2 regions of the Neobacillus sp. KR4-4 genome follow, and region 2 is predicted to be linked to the other one. Evidence: predicted binding sites of a transcription regulator. Region 2 holds the regulator's gene; the other holds the start of a gene.
The links. The regulator NrdR, encoded in region 2, represses ribonucleotide reductase genes. The targets are predictions, from matches to a motif close to AACACNATATATNGTGTT.
Positions count from the first base shown of each region.

Region 1: the regulator NrdR is predicted to act here: its motif matches at 2,400-2,417, upstream of ACE198_RS11345 (vitamin B12-dependent ribonucleotide reductase).

Region 1 covers NZ_JBHHJU010000009.1:54,007-58,231, forward strand. The annotation lists gene gcvPB (aminomethyl-transferring glycine dehydrogenase subunit GcvPB) at 1-733, shown strand, start outside; gene ACE198_RS11335 (rhodanese-like domain-containing protein) at 826-1,209, opposite strand; gene ACE198_RS11340 (lipoate--protein ligase family protein) at 1,402-2,238, shown strand; gene ACE198_RS11345 (vitamin B12-dependent ribonucleotide reductase) at 2,567-4,225, shown strand, end outside.
Region 2 covers NZ_JBHHJU010000005.1:217,043-221,267, reverse strand. The annotation lists gene speD (adenosylmethionine decarboxylase) at 249-623, shown strand; gene ACE198_RS07765 (hypothetical protein) at 729-1,124, shown strand; gene nrdR (transcriptional regulator NrdR) at 1,213-1,674, shown strand; gene ACE198_RS07755 (replication initiation and membrane attachment family protein) at 1,732-3,120, shown strand; gene dnaI (primosomal protein DnaI) at 3,133-4,059, shown strand; gene ytxC (putative sporulation protein YtxC) at 4,223-4,225, shown strand, end outside.

The DNA of each region.
Region 1 (4,225 bases), on a different contig from region 2:
TTATTATGATGGAGCTAACTTAAATGCGGTTCTTTCAAAAGCACGTCCGGGAGATATGGGGTTTGATGTGGTTCACTTAAACCTTCATAAAACGTTTACAGGCCCACACGGTGGCGGCGGTCCTGGTTCTGGCCCAGTCGGTGTCAAAGCAGATTTGATTCCGTTCCTTCCTAAACCAATTATCACAAAACAAGGCGATGAGTTTGTTCTTGATTATGATCGCCCACTGTCAATTGGTCGTGTGAAGCCATATTACGGAAACTTTGGCATTAATGTTCGTGCGTACACATATATTCGCTCGATGGGTCCGGATGGATTAAAAGCAGTAACAGAGTATGCTGTACTAAACGCGAACTACATGATGAGAAGGCTTGCTGAATATTACGATCTACCATTTGATCGTCATTGTAAGCATGAATTTGTCCTTAGCGGAAGACGTCAGAAGAAATTAGGTGTCCGCACATTAGATATTGCGAAACGACTGCTCGATTTTGGCTATCATCCGCCAACCATTTACTTCCCGTTGAATGTAGAAGAATGTATCATGATTGAACCGACAGAAACCGAATCAAAAGAGACATTAGATTCATTCATCGATATTATGATCCAAATTGGTAAAGAAGCTGAGGAAAATCCAGAAATCGTTCAAGAAGCCCCACATACAACTGTGGTCGGCCGTATGGATGAAACAAAAGCTGCTCGTAAGCCAGTCTTAAAATATCAAAAAGCTTAAATATTAGAAAGGTCAGATTCGAAAATGGAATCTGACCTTCTCTATTTTTCAAAATAAAAAAGGCCCCGAAATACGGAACCTTGTTTATCTCGTTATTTCTTCGTTTTAACTTTACCAGACCATTTTTTAAACCCGCCTTGTAGTTGGGTTAGATCCCGGTAACCTTTTCGGTGTAAGAATTGTGCAGCACGGGCGCTGCGCATCCCACTTTGGCAGTATAAATATACCGGCATATCAGGTCGAATTTCTTTCATGCGCATTTTCATTTGTGACATGGGGATATTACGTGATCCTAAAATATGGCCGCCTTCGAATTCGTTTGCTTCACGAACATCTATTAGTTGTGCCTTTCTGTATCCCGCACGGAATTCTTCTTCTGTTACCGTTTTAACAATCCTTTTCTGATAGAAATAGGTGAAAACGGAATAGATGATAACTGCTGCAATGATAATTAATAAGGGATAAAGTGAACTCAATTTCTTTTTGCTCCTTTCAAGCTTTCCTGCACTAGTTTATTATATAAGCCAATCTCATAAAGATAAAGATGAATGCTAAAAAATCTTTTCAAAACTTCCTAAATTAATTATAGCAGAAACATCTTATTTTGAATCTATATCAGATTTTGGTAGACTTAAACTCGTAATAATATAAAAAATGAGGTCATTATAATGAAAAAAGAAGTTTGGCGTTTTATTGATACTGGAAATAGCTCACCATCTTTTAATATGGCTTTAGATGAGGCGCTGCTCGATTGGCATAGTGAGGGGAAAATTCCTCCAGTGATTCGATTCTATGGCTGGAACCCAGCAACCCTGTCAGTAGGATATTTTCAAAAAGTGGAAAAGGAAATTGATATGGAGGCGGTTAAGGCTCATCAATTAGGTTTTGTCAGGAGACCTACAGGCGGCCGTGGAGTACTTCATGAACACGAGCTTACGTACAGTGTAATCGTTTCTGAAGACCATCCAGAAATGCCAAATTCAGTGACAGAAGCCTATCGTGTGATATCTGAAGGTATTTTAAAAGGATTTCACCATTTAGGACTTGAGGCATACTTTGCTGTCCCAAAAACAGCGGAGGAAAGAGATGCATTAAAAAACCCTCGATCTGCTGTTTGCTTTGATGCCCCAAGTTGGTATGAGCTTGTGGTCGAAGGCAGAAAGGTAGCTGGCAGTGCACAAACAAGGCAAAAGGGAGTCATATTACAGCATGGATCCATATTGTTAGATTTAGATGAGGATAAATTATTTAGTTTATTTAAATATCCTAGTGAAAGGGTAAAGGAACGAATGAGGAAAGCCTTTAAGGATAAAGCGGTTGCTATCAACGCTATTAGTCCGAGGAGAATTTCTCTTGAGGAAGCAAAGGAAGCTTTTTATAAGGGCTTTGCGGAAGGTCTAAATGTTGAACTAGAGCCTTATCAATTAAATGAACAAGAGCTAGCCTACGTTAATAAGATTGCAAAAGAGCGCTATGAGAATGATGAATGGAATTATAAGAGATAATTGGAAGCGGCACACGTCGCTTCTTTGTTATTTAAGCAAAATAAGCAACCTGCGAATTTTGTTGAATTTTCCTGATTTATGACGAAAATCTTATTATTGCTATTGATTACTATTAATTATATTATTTTTTGAGTTTGACAAAAAGAATCTTGTTTGTTTGATTTACAATATATAGTGGTGTCGAAAATATTTTCGGTACTATATATTGATATTTAGTTGATTTATTCTAGGTGCCTATGATAACCTAAAAATACAAACCAACTAGATATAGCGCAATACTGCTAGATTTAGCACAATAGGTAGATATTAACATGAAGGAGTTGTTCTCATGTCTGTAGTTTTTAGACATACAATGAATATTGATTTTGAAAGGTTGAATGAGGATATCCGCTTATTCCCCCAGGTGCATCCAGTTACCCCAGATATGAAAATAACTCACAAAGGTGTTTCTCGTTTGGTAATGTTGGACCGCTATACCTTTAAAGACACTGCAAAAATTACCCTTTCTAACGACGACTTCGTTGTTTTAACTATAAAAGAAGATCCGAAATTTCCAGCACGCGGCCTTGGCTATATCCAGGAAATCGATTGGGAAAAGAAAAAAGCAAAAGTTTTAGTGGAAGAGGAGTTTAGAGGAGTACTCGATGATCCTGAAGAAGCTAGCACAGGTGTGATTATTAGGTCATTAGATGTGATTGAAAAGCCGTTAGAGCTGTTCTACGAGCAAATTGCGAAGCGTAATGCTACTGGTCTGGCCTCTGTCGAAGAAACGGAAGAGAAGCGAAGAGAATGGACAGAACGGTTTTATCAAGAACTTGTAAACATGAACTTCATTCCTGCAGGCCGCGTTCTTTACGGTGCTGGGGCAGATACCGATGTTACTTACTTCAATTGCTATGTTATGCCTTTTGTCCCAGACTCACGTGAGGGTATCTCTGACCATCGTAAGCAGGTGATGGAGATTATGAGCCGTGGCGGCGGAGTTGGTACAAATGGCTCAACATTGAGACCGCGTAATACACTGGCCAGAGGCGTAAATGGTAAATCATCTGGTTCGGTTTCATGGTTGGATGATATTGCGAAGTTGACACATTTGGTTGAGCAGGGTGGATCAAGACGTGGAGCTCAGATGATCATGTTAGCAGACTGGCATCCAGACATTATTGAATTTATTATCTCTAAGATGCAAAATCCTAGAATTCTACGATTCTTAATTGAAAATACAAATGATGATACGATCAAAAAACTTGCAAAAGATAAATTAAAGTTTACCCCTCTAACTCTAAGTGAAACTGCAATGTACCAAGGAATTGTAAATTATAAAAACATTCAAGGTTTCGGTGGATTTGATGAAAAAATCATTGCTGATGCAGAAGAGAAATTATTAACCGGTGGTAACTACACGGTACACAATTCTGAGTTCCTTACTGGTGCAAATATTTCTGTTTGTTTAACAAAGGAATTTATGGAAGCTGTTGAAAACGATAGTGATTACGAACTGCGCTTCCCATATGTTGAACACTATGATCAAGAAGAAATGAAGATTTATAATGAAGAATGGCATAAAGTGGGAGATGTCCGCGAGTGGGAAAAACTTGGACATAAAGTACGGGTGTACAAAAAGTTCAAAGCAAAAGAACTATGGAACCTTATCAATATTTGTGCTACCTACTCAGCAGAACCAGGAATATTTTTTATCGACAATGCCAACGACATGACCAATGCAAAAGCATATGGCCAACAGGTAGTTGCAACAAACCCATGTGGGGAACAACCACTTGCACCATTTTCCGTCTGTAACCTTGCAGCAGTCAACTTGGCAGAAATGGCTGATAAAGAAACAAAGACGATCGATTTTGAAAAGCTTAAGCGAACAGTAGCCGTCGGAGTTCGGATGCAGGATAATGTCATCAATGCAACACCATACTTTCTTGAAGAAAATAAAAAGCAGGCACTTGGTGAGCGACGTGTAGGGCTTGGAGTAATG
Region 2 (4,225 bases):
ATAGCTTTGTTGAATTTATTAACAAATGGATGACAAAGCCCGTCCTAATAAAGTTTTTTATATTGATAGGTTGCAAAAAAAATATAAACAAAGTATACTAGTCATCGTGAACTTCTTGAAATTAGGTAGCGATTAATTACTTAAAGGGTTAGGACCTCTCTGGACTAACTTTCCCCCGTGGTAGTTATAAGATACCGTCAATACATGATTTCAAGAAAGAACAAAAAGGTTAGAGGGGGAAAATGAATATGGAAACAATGGGACGTCACGTGATCTCTGAGTTATGGGGATGCGACTTTGAAAAACTAAACGATATGAATTTTATTGAAACGACTTTTGTTGAAGCAGCTCTTAAATCTGGGGCAGAAATCCGTGAAGTAGCATTTCATAAATTTGCTCCACAAGGTGTGAGTGGTGTCGTCATTATTTCCGAATCACATCTAACTATTCACAGCTTCCCTGAACATGGATACGCCAGCATTGATGTCTTCACTTGCGGCGATTTGAATCCTAATGTTGCAGCAGATTATATTGCTGAGGCATTAAATGCCCAAACACGTGAAAATATTGAAATTCCACGCGGCATGGGTCCTGTCCATGTAAAACAGGCAAAAATACTATAATCTATAAACATAATTGGTGAGAGGTGTATCTAAACATACACCTCTTTTTATATTTTGACCAAAAATGTTGTACAATAAAACAAAAGACAATTGGGGAGGAAAAGTATGGCTATGTTAGGTAACTTATTTGTTCGATTTAAGCAGCAAATTGAGACTTCAGACAAAATTGCTGACGATTCTTTAAAAACGCATTATTATAAGGCAAAGTTTAACCAAGTTTTCGATTCAGTTGAAAAGTTATTTCATGAAGATGCCGATTGCCAAGTAACAACCGTTTCTAAGGATCATGGAGAAATTGCTATTGAAATCAATAAACCAATTAAATGCTTTCTGATTGTTACCATTGTCTCTGTAAAACCAATGGAAACCGCAGTAGACTTTAATATTTCATCTGAAAAAATTTCGATTCTCGGCACCTATCCTGCTTTAAAAAAGCGGATTATTTCTTATTACGAGCGAATTAATCAATTACATAACTTCGTAGGAATAAAAAACTCCTAATACTTACTTGTATAAAGATATTCTTTTTTATAAGATGAAAGTAAGCGTTTAGTTCGGAAGCTACAGTGTAGATTTGGAGTTGATTACAATGAAATGCCCTTCTTGTCAAAATTATGGAACACGTGTCCTTGATTCCAGGCCTGTTGATGAAGGCCGGGCCACACGGAGGAGACGCGAATGTGAGGAATGTGGGTATCGTTTTACTACATTTGAGAAGATTGAAGAGATCCCGTTAATTGTAGTCAAAAAAGAAGGTACCAGAGAAGAGTTCAGTCGTGATAAAATCTTAAGAGGCTTGATAAAAGCTTGTGAGAAGCGGCCTGTGGCCTTAAAGGAACTAGAAGATATAACCCACGGTGTTGAAAAAGACCTGCGCAGTCAGGGGGTCTCTGAAATAAAAAGTGAAGCCATAGGTGAAATGGTAATGGACAGGCTAGCGCACGTGGACGAAGTTGCCTATGTCAGATTCGCATCTGTTTATCGACAATTTAAGGATATCAATGTTTTTATTGATGAATTAAAAGAATTAATAAAAAAAGAAAAATCGTAAGAGCTAAATAGGTTTTTGGCTCTTTTTGACTTTATAACAGGGGAAGGTTGTAGTATTATGGCGCAGCATTGGCAGGAAATTCTTCCTATTGACCGTTATATCGTAACTGCTGATGGGCTACTGCATGATTATGACCGGAAAGTGCTGACGTTTTTATATCAGCCTTTGATTGGTTCAACTTGCTTTAGTTTATATATGACTCTCTGGGCAGAGGTAGAGGAAAACCGTTTATGGTCTGAGTCCTCCACACACCATCTGTTGATGAATCTCTTAGAGATGAACTTAAAGGACATTTTCGAAGCAAGGTTAAAGTTAGAAGGCATAGGTTTGTTAAATACCCGTGTCAAAACAGATGAAGGAGGCAGGTCGTTTTTATATGAACTTCGTCCTCCATTAAGTCCCCAACAATTCTTTTTAGATGGGATGCTAAATATTTATCTTTACCGAAAGATCGGAAAAACCCATTTTTCACGGTTGAAACGCTTTTTTAGTGACCAACAAAAGCCGAATGAAGATGAGTATGTTGATGTTACTAAAGCCTTTCAGGATGTGTTTGCTTCAGCTGCACCAGGCAGTATGCAATATATACATGGGATTTCTGAAGAGTTACATGAGGAAGAAAATCAGCAGTTTATTGGCCGTTCGGATTCCAATCCGATTCAAATCGGTTTGGACACGTTTGATTTTGATATGTTGGCAGCCGGGCTGAATGAGTCACTCGTTCCGAAAAAAGCATTAACGCCAAAAGTAAAAGCAGTGATTAGTAATCTTGCATTTCTATATCAAATCTCCCCATTAGAAATGAAGAATTTCATCTTAGGCGCTATTAACGAACATGATGAGATTGACATTGAAGACTTAAGAAAAGGTGCTCGGGATTGGTATCAGTTTGTTAATTATGACCAGTTACCAAGTCTTATTAACCGAACCCAGCCTATTGTCCACCAAACTCAAATCACTGAACCGAAAACTCCGGAAGAGAAATTAATCCGTTCTTACGAAACGACCCCGCCGCTTATCGTTTTTAAAGAATTCTCAGGCGGAGTAGAGCCTTCGAATGCCAATTTGAAGACATTAGAAGAAATTATGATTAAATATAAACTGCCACCGGGTGTTGTCAATGTTTTAATTGAAGTGGCAATGAGAAAGACGGACATGAAATTTACCAAGGGTTTTGTGGAGACTATTGCTAGTCATTGGGCAAGGAAGCAGGTTAAAACGGTGAAGGAAGCAATGGAACTTGCGAAAAATGAAGAACACAAGGCAACCGAGAGTAAAAAAACGGGGAAATCAACTAGTAAAAAGCCGATACGGACAGAGTTAATCCCAGATTGGTTTGATGAGGGCACTAAGGACACAAGTAAAGAGCCTTCGCAGGGAACTAATAATGAGGTCGAAGCAAAGAAACGGGCAATTGAAGAAAAATTAAAAGCGTTCCGCAAATAGGGGGTGCCGTAGTTGGAGAAAATCAATAAAACCTTAAATAGATTGGCTTCAAATGAAAGTTTTCAAAAACGATATGAACAACAGCGAATGCAAGTCCTGCAAAATCCTGATGTTAAAGCATTTCTGTCACAGAATCAAGAGGCTATTGATTCTGTGATGATTGATAAAAGTATGAGTAAACTGTATGAGTACATCAATCAAAGCAAGGATTGCAATAAATGTGAATCCCTTGATGGCTGCATCAATTTTATGAAGGGGTATCACCCTGATTTGGTTTTAGCTCGGAATTCTATCGATGTGGTGTATAAACAATGTCCTCGAAAAATTATGGCTGACGAAAAGAAGAAAAATGAGAAGTTGATCAAGAGTTTATATGTCCCTAGAGATATCCTGGAAGCCTCCTTTGAGGAATTTGAAGCGGACACTGGCCGACTCGATGCCGGCGATCAAGCTGCAACGTTCTTAATGAATTATGAGGCAGGAAATAAGCCAAAAGGTCTTTATCTTTATGGGAAATTCGGTGTGGGGAAATCTTATTTATTAGGTGCAATTGCCAACGAATTGGCGAAGAAACAAATTTCTTCGATGATTGTCTATGTGCCAGAATTGTTGCGAGAGATGAAAGGGTCAATCGCGGATTCCACATTGAATGAAAAAATTGAAGCATTAAAAAAAGAACCCATCCTTATGCTTGATGATATTGGCGCTGAAGCTGTATCAAGTTGGACGAGGGACGAGGTGCTTGGCCCCATTCTACAATTTAGAATGCTTGAGAGTCTTCCTACATTTTTTACATCAAACTTTGACTTTAAAGGGCTTGAGCATCATTTAACCTACAGTCAGAGGGGCGAAGAGGAGAAGATGAAGGCAAGACGAATCATGGAGCGGATTCGTTCCTTGAGTGTGCCTGTGATGGTCGAGGGACCAAACAGAAGGTAATTTAAATCAATGTAAGTAGTATTAGGATTGTCGTAAACAAGTCGGCAGTCCTTTTTCTATCCTTTTTTTCTGTAAATAACAAAAGCATGTACCAGCTAACTTCTATTTTAGCCAAGTCCCCCATATATATTAATACAAAGATTGGCTTAAAGGGGGGATTCGGTTG